One region of the Rhodomicrobium vannielii ATCC 17100 genome, then DNA from elsewhere that is predicted to be linked to it. Evidence: riboswitches for the same ligand, from Rfam matches in the RefSeq annotation. Region 1 holds a riboswitch; the other holds the start of a gene.
What was found. A riboswitch is a leader RNA that binds a small molecule or an ion and turns the genes downstream of it on or off. The one in region 1 is predicted to bind cobalamin.

Region 1 (5,807 bases):
CGGCGGCGCTGGTCCAGTGCCGGACGCCATGGCCGAGGATCTCCGCGCATGGCACTGGCGGCATGCCCGGCGGCACGTCCTGCCCGAGAAAGGCGAGCGCCTGCCACAAGAGGCCGCTATCGGCGGGCGTGGGCAACTCCTGCGCGTGCGTTTGCTTGGAGAGCTTGCTGCCATCGGCGTTAAGCGCGAGCGGCAGATGCATATAGCGCGGCGTCGGCAGGCCGAGCAGCCGTTGTAGCACGATCTGCCGCGCCGTGTTGTCGAGGAGATCCGCACCCCGCACGACATCGGTCACGCGCTGAAAGGCGTCGTCCACGACCACGGCAAGCTGATAGGCGAAAAGCCCGTCGCGGCGCCGCACCACGAAATCGCCCACTGTCTCGGCGACATCCTCTCGCTGTGAGCCGAACACGCGATCCGCGAACTCCACGGTGCCGGGGGGCACTCGGATCCGCACGGCGGCATCCGCGCGCGGAGCGGTGAAGGCGCGGCATGTGCCGGGATAGACCGCGCTTCCAAGGCGCGCTAGGTCTGCGCGTGAGCAATTGCACCAGAACATGTGCCCGCTCGCCCGCAGCGCGTCGAGCGCCTCGGCATAAGCATCGAGCCGCGTCGACTGGAACAGCACCTCGCCGTCCCACTCAAAACCATAAGCGGCGAGCTGATCGAGGATGCGGCGCGCGGCTCCCGGCATCTCGCGCGGCGGGTCGATATCTTCCATGCGCACGAGCCAGCGACCGCCCGCCGCGCGCGCATCGCAGTAGCTCGCCACCGCCGCAACGAGCGAGCCGAAATGCAAGGGCCCCGTGGGCGACGGTGCGAAGCGGCCGATATAGGTCATGCGTTTTTGTCTCTCACGCCGCGCCGCCGCGCAAGCCTGTGGAGCATTGCAGCCGCGCCGTTCGTCGGGCTTGCCAGCGCGCGCCTTCGACCTATTTTAAAGAGAGCTTCGGTGCCCGTGCAAAATCGGGTGAAACGGGAACGCGGTCGGCGAATTTCGCTCATGCCGCGGCTGCCCCCGCAACTGTAGGCGGATGCTTCGATCAAGAGTCACTGGGCCGGTGCGGTTCGGGAAGGCGGTCGAGGCGATATCCGCAAGCCAGGAGACCGGCCGGAGCCGCGCGTTATCAAAATCGCGCACACGCATTTTCGTATCGGCGGAGGGCCGAAACGGTGCCATGCCATGCGCTAGCCTGCCGCGCCTCGTCGCCGGTCGCTCGCCTGTCATCGCCGTCCGCCGCCTCCGATGACACTCGCAAAGGCCGCGGCATGGAACCGAAAGACACCACCACAAACGAAGGCTTCAAGGGCTTCACCAACGAGGCGTGTCCGTTCCTGCCGTGCCACAAGGGCGTTCGCGGCAAATTCAATTGCCTCTTTTGCTATTGCCCGCTAATCGCCTACGAATGCCCCGGCCCTTACAAGGTCTACACCGACGCGAACGGCATGCGGCGAAAGGATTGCTCCGATTGCACCCTGCCGCATAACGGCCATCGCGGAAGCTGGAACTTCATCCAGAAATGGCTGAAGAAGCCGGAGATCTGGGACGGGCACGATCAGACGCGCGAATTCCGGCTGAAAGCGCCGCCGGTAGAAAACGAAACGGAAGAATGACCGCCGACACGATCCCCGCGCAGGCCGCCGAACTCATCGCCCGCATCGCCTATAACCCCGCGCCCGCCGGGCTGCCACGCCGCGCGCGCTCGCTGATGATCCAGGGCACCGCGTCGGATGTCGGCAAGAGCATGGTCGTCGCGGGGCTGTGCCGGGCTTATGCGCGGCGGGGTCTCGTGGTGCGTCCGTTCAAGGCGCAGAACATGTCGAACAACGCGGCCGTCGCCGCAGACAGCGACCTGCCGCCCGGCCCCGGTGGCGAGATCGTCTATGGCGAAATCGGCCGCGCGCAGGCGATGCAAGCGCGTGCCTCGAAGGCCGCGCCGTCGATCCACATGAACCCGGTGCTCCTGAAGCCGCAGACGGATATCGGCTCGCAGGTGGTGCTGCGCGGACGCGTGCTCGGCAACTGCCCCGCGCGCATTTATCACCACATGCGCCAGCGGATGATGCCCGCCGTGATCGACAGCCTCGACCGGCTGCGCGCGGAAGCCGACCTCGTTATCGTGGAAGGCGCGGGCAGCGGTGCGGAGGTCTATCTTCGCAACTCCGACATTACCAACATGCACCTCGCCGAAGCGGGCGGCCTTCCGGTTGTCATCCTCTCGGACATCGACCGGGGCGGCACGATGGCGGCGATTGTCGGTAGCCACATGCTTCTTTCCGAGGCGGACCGCGCGCGGGTGAAAGGCTACATCGTCAACAAGTTCCGCGGCGATTTCTCGCTGTTCGAGCCGGGCGTGGTGACGATCACGGAAGCGACCGGCTGGCCGTTTCTCGGCGTGCTGCGCTGGTTCGACAGCGCGGAGCGGCTTCCGGCGGAGGATTCGCTGGCGCTGGAACGTCCCGCCGAGGGCGAAGGGCGCGGCGTCAACGTCGCGGTGCCGCGCCTGTCACGCGTGGCGAATTTCGACGACCTCGACCCGCTGGCGGCGGAACCCGGCGTTTCGTTGCGGTGGATTCAGCCGGGCAACCCGATCCCCGCCGATACCGACGTCGTCATACTCCCCGGTTCCAAGGCGACGCGCACCGATCTCGACGTGCTGCGCCGCGAGGGCTGGGACATCGACATCCTCGCGCATGCGCGGCGCGGCGGTCGCGTGATCGGCCTTTGCGCGGGCTTTCAGATGCTCGGCCGCGTGGTGCGCGATCCGCAGGGCATGGAGGGACCGGCTGGCGAGACGGCGGGCCTCGGCCTGCTCGACATCGAAACGGAAATCGGCGGCGAAAAGCGGCTGATCGACATCGACACGACCGACCGCGCGTCGGGCTGCCGCGTCACGGGTTATGAGATGCACATGGGGCGAACGACCGGCGCGGGGCTCGATCAGCCCTGGCTCGTGCTGGAAGACGATCGCGGCGGCGCACGACCCGAGGGTGCGCTCTCGGCGAACGGCCTCATCGCGGGCGCATACGTTCACGGCCTCTTCGGCTCGAACGAGTTCCGCGCGCACTGGCTTCAAAGCGTCGGTGCGGCGGCTTCCGGCCTTGATTTCGACGCGCGCACCGAAGCGGCACTCGAAGCGCTGGCGGACCATGTCGAAAAGAACCTCGACCTCGACGCGTTGCTCGCCCTGGCCGTTTGAATCGCGCTCGTTGCCTTCAAAAATCGGCGCGGACCCTGCGAAGACTTGAGCGGATGAACAAATCCTGATTTCCGCCGCAAACGAAGCCGTTGACCGCGCCGCGCGCCTCGCTTATCTGCTGAGCATGGCAATACGATCCATCATCACGATCCCCGACGCGATCCTGCGCGAAACATCGAAAACCGTCGAGACAGTCGACGACGAGGTGCGCGCGCTCGCCAACGACATGCTTGAAACCATGTACGCCGCGCCGGGCATCGGGCTCGCGGCGGTGCAGATCGGCGTTCTTCGCCGCCTCATCGTGATGGATGCGCAGAAGGGCGACGAGAAGGGCAAGAACCCGGTCGTTCTCATCAACCCCGAAATTCTAACACACGGCGACACGCCGCGCGTGCATGAGGAAGGGTGTCTGTCCATTCCGCAGATGTATGCCGAGGTGGAGCGGCCCGCGCTTGTGCGCGTTCGCTATGTCGACGCCGAGGGCAAGCAGCAGGAGCGGGACTTTTCGGATCTTGAGGCGACGCTCGTGCAGCACGAGATCGACCACCTCGAAGGGCGGCTGTTCATCGATCACCTGTCGCGGCTGAAGCGGACGCTGCTTATCCGCAAATACCACAAGCTGCAACGCGAGCGCGCCAAGGCCGACGTGCTGTAGGGCGCCACGCTTTCGCGCCGACGCGAATCGCCCGCCTCAAGCGCTGTGCCACGCTGCCAGCGTGCGCGCCATGAAGTCCGGCTGTTCCAGCGTGGACAGATGCCCGCAATCCGGCACGACCTCCAGTTTCGCGCCGGGGATCGCATCGGCCATTTCCTTCGCGAGTGCGGGCGGCGTCAGCTCGTCGCCATAACCGACAGCGATGAGCGTCGGGCAGCGGATCGCGCCGAGATAGGGCCGTGAGTCGCGCCGACCCATGATGGCGGTCTGCTGCCGGACAAAGACATCCGCGCCACCTTCAAACATCATGCTTTCGACGACAGCGCGCAAAGCCTGGTCATTGCGGCGGCTTGCATGCACGAAAACCGGAAACAGCAGGCCCGGCAAATCGCCGAACTTGCCGGTTTGCGCCATCTCGATCTGGGTCTTGCGGCGGGCCGTCTGCTCCGGCGTATCGGGGCGCGCCGTTGTGTCGAGCAACGCGAGCTTTGCCACGCGATCCGGCGCACGGCGCATGATCTCGAAAGCGATATAGCCGCCCATCGATAGCCCGGCGAGTGCGAAGCGCGGCGGCGCTGCCGCGAGCACATCGTCGGCCAGGGCGGCGATGGAGTCGCTACGGGTGTGGTTGGCAACCGTGACGGTCGCTCCCTGCCTGAACAGCGCAGGAAGCTGGCTGCCATAGAGCCGCGTGTCGCAGCCGAGGCCGGGAATCAACAGCGCTGGCAAGGCTTCCATGGTGTTCTCCGGTTCCCCTCGTGCGGTCCCGCGAGATTTATGCGGGTGCACGAGCCTGAGGAGTCACGTTGTTCTGTAAACGGTCCCGCTGAAGGAACGGTTTATCAGCGGGCGTCGGCTGCCGACTCCGAGGATTTCCGGGGAAGTTCGCCGTTGCCGTCCTTCACGCGCGAGCGCACCTGGAAGAACAGCGCCTGCCCGATGATGGCCTTGACGGTCTCGGCGTTGAATGGTTTCGCGATGAGGAAGGTCGGCTCCGGCTTCGCGCCGGTGAGCAGAAGTTCCGGGTGCCCCGTTATGAAGATAACCGGCAGTTCGAGTGAGCCGAGGATTTCGTTCACCGCTTCCACCCCCGAACTCCCATCCGCGAGCTGAATATCGGAGAGGATCAGATCCGGCTGCGTTTCGCGCGCGAGCTTGAGCGCGGCGGCGTGCGTGCGTGCTGTGCCCGTCACGTTGTGACCGATGCCCGTCACGATCTCTTCGAGATGCGCGGCGGTCAGCGGTTCGTCCTCGATGATGAGGATGTCGGCCGGGTCGATCTGGCTCGCGATTTCATGATCCGCCGCCGCGATCAGCACGGCGACTTCAGCCGTGTCGATGTCGAGAATTTTCGCGATCGCATCCGCGTCGAAGCCTTCCACCGACAAAAGTAGAAAGGCCTGACGAGGCTTTGGCGTGAGCGTTTGCAGGCCATGGATCGCCTCGGACGTTTCGCTGCTGATCCGGAAGTCGTTGGTGCCTACGGAATTCCAGATCTTCAGGAAAACGCGGTAGAGCGCGATCTTCGGCTCCAGTCCGGTCGGGAACAATGTGGGGTCGTCGACCAGCGCTTCCAGCAGGGCCACAACATAGGCATCTCCGCTCTCCTGCGAACCGGAAAGCGCACGCGCGAACCGCCGGAGCGAAGGCAGATGCGGAGCAATGGATTGCGAAACAGACATATGGCGTTCCCCAAGGATAATTGTCCAGGCGCAGTTGACGTGACTGCAACAAACGCCCGTAGCGGGTGTTCCAGTGCATTGATGATTTGTGAAAATTTACTCCCTGTCCAGAGCGGCCGGTGACTCCTCTCAACAACAAGGAACCATGATGAACGAAAACGATACGAGCGAGCGCGAAGCGAGCGCTCCTCTCCCGCAGTCGCCTCTGAAGGCCGATGAGGCCGGGTTGGTCGTAAAGCTGACCGAGATGCCTGAGGACAAAGGCGCCGC
Region 2 (5,807 bases), 720 kb from region 1:
ATTCGGTTGTTCGCGATGCCGAGTGCGGCCAGTTCGGCGGCGATGCGCGCGAGCGCCGCGTCGTCCAGCAGGGCGGGGTGAACCGTCGTCCGCGTCTCGAACGCCACGCCGCTCGCCACCAGCAGCCGCAAACTTTCCGCCGCGCGCTCGCCGCTGCCCGGAACGCCCGTGATGCTCTCATACTCAGCGAACGGCGCTTTCACGTCGAAGCCCACCCAGTCGACCAGCGGCAGGACGGCCGCGAGCCGCGCCGGATATGGCCCCGCGCTGTGGAGGCCGACGCGAAAGCCCATCGCGCGCACTTCGGCCATCGCCTCCGGCAGATGCGTCTGCAAGGTCGGCTCGCCGCCAGAAAACACCACCGCGTCAAGCAGTCCGCGTCGCGTTTCGAGGAAGGAGCGCACCTCGGCCCATGACGGCCCCGCGCCGCTGCCCGCCCGCATCAGCGATGCGTTGTGGCAGTAGCGGCAGGCCCACGGGCAGCCCTGACAGAACACGGTCGCCGCAAGCTGCCCCGGCCAGTCGACGGAGGAAAGGCGGGCGAACCCGCCAATCTCGATGAGCGTCATTGCGCGCTCTTGTCGGCGTCGGCGCGCTCGGCCTTGCATTCGCGGAAATACAGCCGCTCGTTGAATTCGCCGACCTTGCCCTGATTGAACGACGAGACGGGCCGGTGATAGCCCATCACGCGCGTCCAGACTTCGCAGGGCTGGCGCTCGTCGTCGGCCAGCGTCACGTCGTCGGCGGTGGGGGTCCAATGTGCGTTCATGTCTTTGCTCCCTCTGTTGATGTGTTACGCCGCCGCCTTGCGTGCGCCGAGCCGTGCCCGCTTCGCCGCAAGCCGCTCCTCGTCGCAGATCGGGCAGAACTTGTGCTCGCCCGCGATGTAGCCGTGCGTCGGGCAGATGGAGAACGTCGGCGTCACGGTGATGTAGGGGATGCGGAAGTTTTCGAGCGCGCGGCGCACGAGCTTCTTGCACGCCTCCGCCGAAGAAATGCGTTCACCCATGTAGAGATGAAGCACCGTACCGCCGGTATACTTCGCCTGTAGTGGCTCCTGCCGGGTCAGCGCATCGAACGGATCGTCGGTGAAGCCGACAGGCAACTGGCTGGAGTTGGTGTAATACGGCGTCTCGTCCGTGCCCGCCTGAAGGATGCCGTCGAAGCGCTTCCGGTCCTCACGCGCAAAGCGGTATGTCGTGCCCTCGGCGGGCGTCGCTTCGAGGTTATAGAGGTGGCCGGTTTCCTCCTGGAACGCCACCATCTTCGCGCGCACATGGTCGAGGAAGCGGAGCGCGAAGGCGTGGCCCCACGGCGTCGAGATGTCCTCCGCGTCGTCGGTGAAGTTGCGGATCATCTCGTTGAGGCCGTTCACGCCGAGCGTCGAGAAGTGATTGCGCAGCGTGCCGAGGTAGCGCTTCGTGTAGGGGAACAGCCCCGCATCCATGTGGCGCTGGATGACCTTGCGCTTGATTTCGAGGCTCGTGCGGCCGATGTCGAGCAGATCGTCGAGCCGCGCGAACAGCGCCGCTTCGTCGCCCTTGTGCAGGAAGCCGAGCCGCGCGCAGTTCATGGTCACGACGCCGACCGAGCCCGTCTGCTCCGCCGAGCCGAACAGCCCGTTGCCGCGCTTCAGAAGCTCCGTCAGGTCGAGCTGGAGGCGGCAGCACATGGACCGCACCATGTTCGGCTTCAGCTCCGAATTCACGAAGTTCTGGAAGTAGGGGAGGCCGTATTTCGCCGTCATCTCGAAGAGGCGTGTCGCGTTCTCGCTCTCCCACGGGAAATCAGGGGTGATATTGTAGGTCGGTATGGGGAAGGTGAAAACGCGGCCCTTCGCATCGCCCGCAATCATGACCTCCATATAGGCGCGGTTGATCATATCCATCTCGGCCTGAAGATCGCCGTAGGTGAAATCCATCTCGACGCCGCCGATGACCGGCACCTGATCGCGAAGATCTTCCGGGCAGGTCCAGTCGAAAGTCAGGTTCGTGAACGGTGTCTGCGTGCCCCAGCGCGACGGCACGTTGAGGTTATAGATCAGCTCCTGAATGCACTGGCGCACCTCATGATAGGGCAGTTGGTCCCTGCGGATGAACGCCGCCATGTAGGTATCGAACGAGGAAAACGCCTGCGCGCCCGCCCACTCGTTCTGAAGCGTGCCGAGGAAGTTCACGATCTGCCCGACAGCGCTCGACAGATGCTTCGGCGGCGCGGCCTCGACCTTGCCGGGCACGCCGTTCAGCCCTTCCTGCAAAAGCGTGCGCAGCGACCAGCCCGCGCAGTAGCCCGCCAACATGTCGAGGTCGTGAATGTGGATGTCGCCATCGCGGTGCGCGCGGCCGACTTCCGGCGGGTAGACGTGGCTGAGCCAGTAATTCGCGACCACCTTGCCGGAGACGTTCAGGATCAGGCCGCCCAGCGAATAACCCTGATTGGCGTTCGCGTTCACGCGCCAGTCCGCCCGCTCAAGGTATTCGTTCATCGAGCTTTCGACGTCGATGGCCGCGTGGCGGTCGGCGCGAAGGCGCGCGCGCTGCTCGCGGTAGACGATGTAGGCGCGCGCGGTCGCGAAGTGGTTCGCGGAGATGAGCACCTGCTCGACGATGTCCTGAATTTCCTCGATGTGGGGCGACCGGCTCGCGAAGCGATGCGCAATGACCTTCACGGCCTGAATGGCGAGGAGATGCGCCTCGGTGGCGTCGAAATCGCCGGTGGCGCGGCCCGCGCGCTCGACGGCGGAGCGGATCTTCGCCGCGTCGAACGGCGCAAGCGCGCCCGAGCGTTTCACGATGCTGAGCGGCAGGCGGGCGGCGGATACGACCGCCGTGGAGTCAGGACTGGAAGACAAGTAAACCCCCGTTGGATCATGGGGGCGGGAGCGACAGGCACGCGAACGCAACCGGCTCACCGGTTACGGCTCGGCCTGCGGACACCCCGCCCGAGGACGTTTAATTCGGCGTCGCGGCAGGTCTCCTGGCTCGCGGGTCAATGCTTCCGTCTGGCCTTCCCGGCGCTTTCGCACCAGTGACGCTATCGACGGCGGCTCGCCGCTTACAGTTGCGGGGGCAGCGCCGGAGTTGCACCGGCTTCCCTCTTGGCTCCCGAATCTTGCGCTATCGGGGCACCGTGACCCCCACATTTAGGGTGTGATTCGCTTTGTCGAGTCACGAGCGGAGCTACAAAATTCATTCAAACGTGTGAACAGCGGGGAATGGGCAACATTGCCGCTTGCGACCCCCGCCGTTTGCGAAAACCGCAAATTCGCAAAGCTCGCAGATTTGCGGCGAAGCCTTCGCAAACATCCACATTTTCAGCCCTTACGACACGTTCATCGTTGCGGATATTGTGAAGCCGAAACGAACCCCGGGCGCTCGAATGCAAACCCTTATCGATGAAGCCGCCACCGAGGCGACGACCACCTTTGTGGAGATGGTCTTCCCCGAGCAGGCGAACCACTACGGCACGCTGTTCGGCGGCAATGCGCTGAACCTTATGGGCAAGGCGGCCTTCGTCGCTGCCACAAGGCGCGCGCGCCGCGCCGTGGTGATGGCCACATCCGACAAGGTGGAATTCCACGTGCCCGTGAAGGTCGGCGAACTCGTCGAGCTCTCCGCCCGCGTCGTGCGTGTCGGCCGCGCATCCATGACCGTCAACGTCGACATGGTCGCCGAGAAGCTGCTTTCGGGCGAGCGCCGCCTCGCCGTGCGTGGCTCGTTCGAGATGGTCGCTGTCGACGAAGCCGGGCGCCCCACGGCGTTCCGCCCCTGATTTCCAGATCCAACTTCCAGCCGCCGCCAAGAGAGGAACCTGCCCCGTGAAGTCGCATACCGTCCGCACATACAAATCCGCCGAGCCTCTGCCCCGCGCCGAACAGCTCGCGTGGAAAATCGCCGAAGTCGCCGCCGACCAGGTTGCGGTTGAGCCAACCGTGGTCGAGATGATCGGCAACCGCATCATCGATAACGCCGCCGTCGCTGCCGCTTCGCTCGCGCGCCGCCCGGTGGCCAATGCCCGCAATCAGGCGCTCGCCCATCCCTTCAAGCCCGGCGCCGGCGTGTTCGGCATCGCCTCACATCGCCGCTTTTCGCCGGAATGGGCCGCATGGGCCAACGGTGTCGCCGTGCGGGAACTCGATTTCCACGACACGTTCCTTGCCGCCGACTATTCGCATCCGGGCGACAACATCCCGCCGATCCTCGCTGTCGCGCAGCATTGCGGGCTTTCGGGCGAAGCGCTCGTGCGCGGCCTCGCGGCGGGCTACGAAATTCAGGTCAATCTCGTGAAGGGCATCTGCTTGCACGAGCACAAGATCGACCATATCGCCCATCTCGGGCCGTCGGCTGCGGCGGGCATCGGCGCGGCGCTTGGTCTTCCGACCGAGACGATCTGGCAGGCCGTCCAACAGGCGCTGCACGTGACGACGACGACTCGCCAGTCTCGCAAGGGCGAGATTTCGAGCTGGAAGGCTTACGCGCCAGCGTTCGCGGGCAAGATGGCGGTCGAGGCCGTGGATCGCGCGATGCGCGGTGAAGGTGCGCCGTCGCCCGCATGGGAAGGCGAGGACGGTTTCATCGCGTGGCTGCTCTCCGGCCCCAAGGCGGAATACACCGTGCCGTTGCCGGAAAAGGGCGAGCCGAAGCGCGCCATTCTCGACACCTACACCAAGGAATATTCGGCCGAATATCAGAGCCAGGCGCTGATCGACCTCGCGCGGCGCATGCGCGACAAGATCGGCGATCTCGCGGCCATCGAAAGCGTCGTGATCCACACGAGCCATCACACTCATTACGTGATCGGCACGGGCGCGAACGACCCGCAGAAGATGGACCCGAATGCGAGCCGCGAAACGCTCGACCATTCGATCATGTACATCTTCGCCGTCGCGCTGGAAGACGGCGGCTGGCACCACGTTAATTCCTATGCGCCGGAGCGCGCGCAGCGGCCGGAGACGGTCGCGCTCTGGCACAAGATTTCCACCGTCGAAGACGCGGAATGGACGCGTCGCTATCACAGCCGCGACCCGAAGGAAAAGGCGTTCGGCGGCCGCGTCGTCGTCACCCTGCGCGATGGTCGCGTGATCGATGACGAGCTTGCCATCGCCGACGCTAACCCGCTCGGCGCGCGCCCCTTCGCCCGCCCGCAATATATCGAGAAGTTCCTCACGCTTTCCGCAGGCATCGTCTCGCCCGCCGAGCAGCAGCGCTTCCTCGAAACCGTGGACCGGCTCGAACGGCTGCGCGGCGACGAACTTCTCGGCCTCAACTTCACCGTCGATCCCGCCGCGCTCGGCGCCGGGCGGACGACCGGCCTTTTCGAATGGAACGGCACATCGCGCGAGACGGGCCGCTGCACCGTCGTCGGCGCTTAGGGAGGACACCATGCTACAGGACGCAACGAAGGCCGCCGGGCCAAAGCCGAAGAAGTCGGTCGCGCTTTCCGGCATCATCGCGGGCAATACCGCGCTTTGCACCGTGGGCCGCACCGGCAACGACCTGCACTATCGCGGCTACGACATTCTCGACGTGGCCGAGACCTGCGAGTTCGAGGAGATCGCGCATCTCCTCATTCACGGCGCGCTGCCGACGCCGACCGAGCTTCACGCCTACAAGACGAAGCTCAAGGCCCTTCGCGGCCTTCCCTCGGCGGTTCGCACCGCGCTCGAAGCGCTGCCCGCCGCATCGCATCCCATGGACGTACTGCGGTCTGGCGTCTCGGCGCTCGGCTGCGTGCTGCCGGAGCCGGCCGACCACAACCACCCCGCTGCGCGCGATGTGGCCGACCGGCTCCTGGCTTCGCTCGGCTCG

Region 2: it holds a riboswitch for cobalamin, as region 1 does, so the genes downstream of both, RVAN_RS09225 (ribonucleoside triphosphate reductase) here and RVAN_RS12610 (cysteine-rich small domain-containing protein) in region 1, are expected to answer to the same signal.

Annotation. Positions count from the first base shown of each region.
Region 1 covers NC_014664.1:2,728,279-2,734,085, forward strand. The annotation lists gene gluQRS (tRNA glutamyl-Q(34) synthetase GluQRS) at 1-841, opposite strand, end outside; cobalamin riboswitch at 934-1,130, shown strand; gene RVAN_RS12610 (cysteine-rich small domain-containing protein) at 1,270-1,614, shown strand; gene RVAN_RS12615 (cobyric acid synthase) at 1,611-3,200, shown strand; gene def (peptide deformylase) at 3,325-3,855, shown strand; gene RVAN_RS12625 (alpha/beta fold hydrolase) at 3,892-4,593, opposite strand; gene RVAN_RS12630 (response regulator) at 4,698-5,537, opposite strand; gene RVAN_RS12635 (hypothetical protein) at 5,683-5,807, shown strand, end outside.
Region 2 covers NC_014664.1:2,005,057-2,010,863, reverse strand. The annotation lists gene RVAN_RS09235 (anaerobic ribonucleoside-triphosphate reductase activating protein) at 1-569, opposite strand, end outside; gene nrdD (anaerobic ribonucleoside-triphosphate reductase) at 566-769, opposite strand; gene RVAN_RS09225 (ribonucleoside triphosphate reductase) at 794-2,851, opposite strand; cobalamin riboswitch at 2,950-3,147, opposite strand; gene RVAN_RS09220 (acyl-CoA thioesterase) at 3,379-3,771, shown strand; gene RVAN_RS09215 (MmgE/PrpD family protein) at 3,818-5,371, shown strand; gene prpC (bifunctional 2-methylcitrate synthase/citrate synthase) at 5,382-5,807, shown strand, end outside.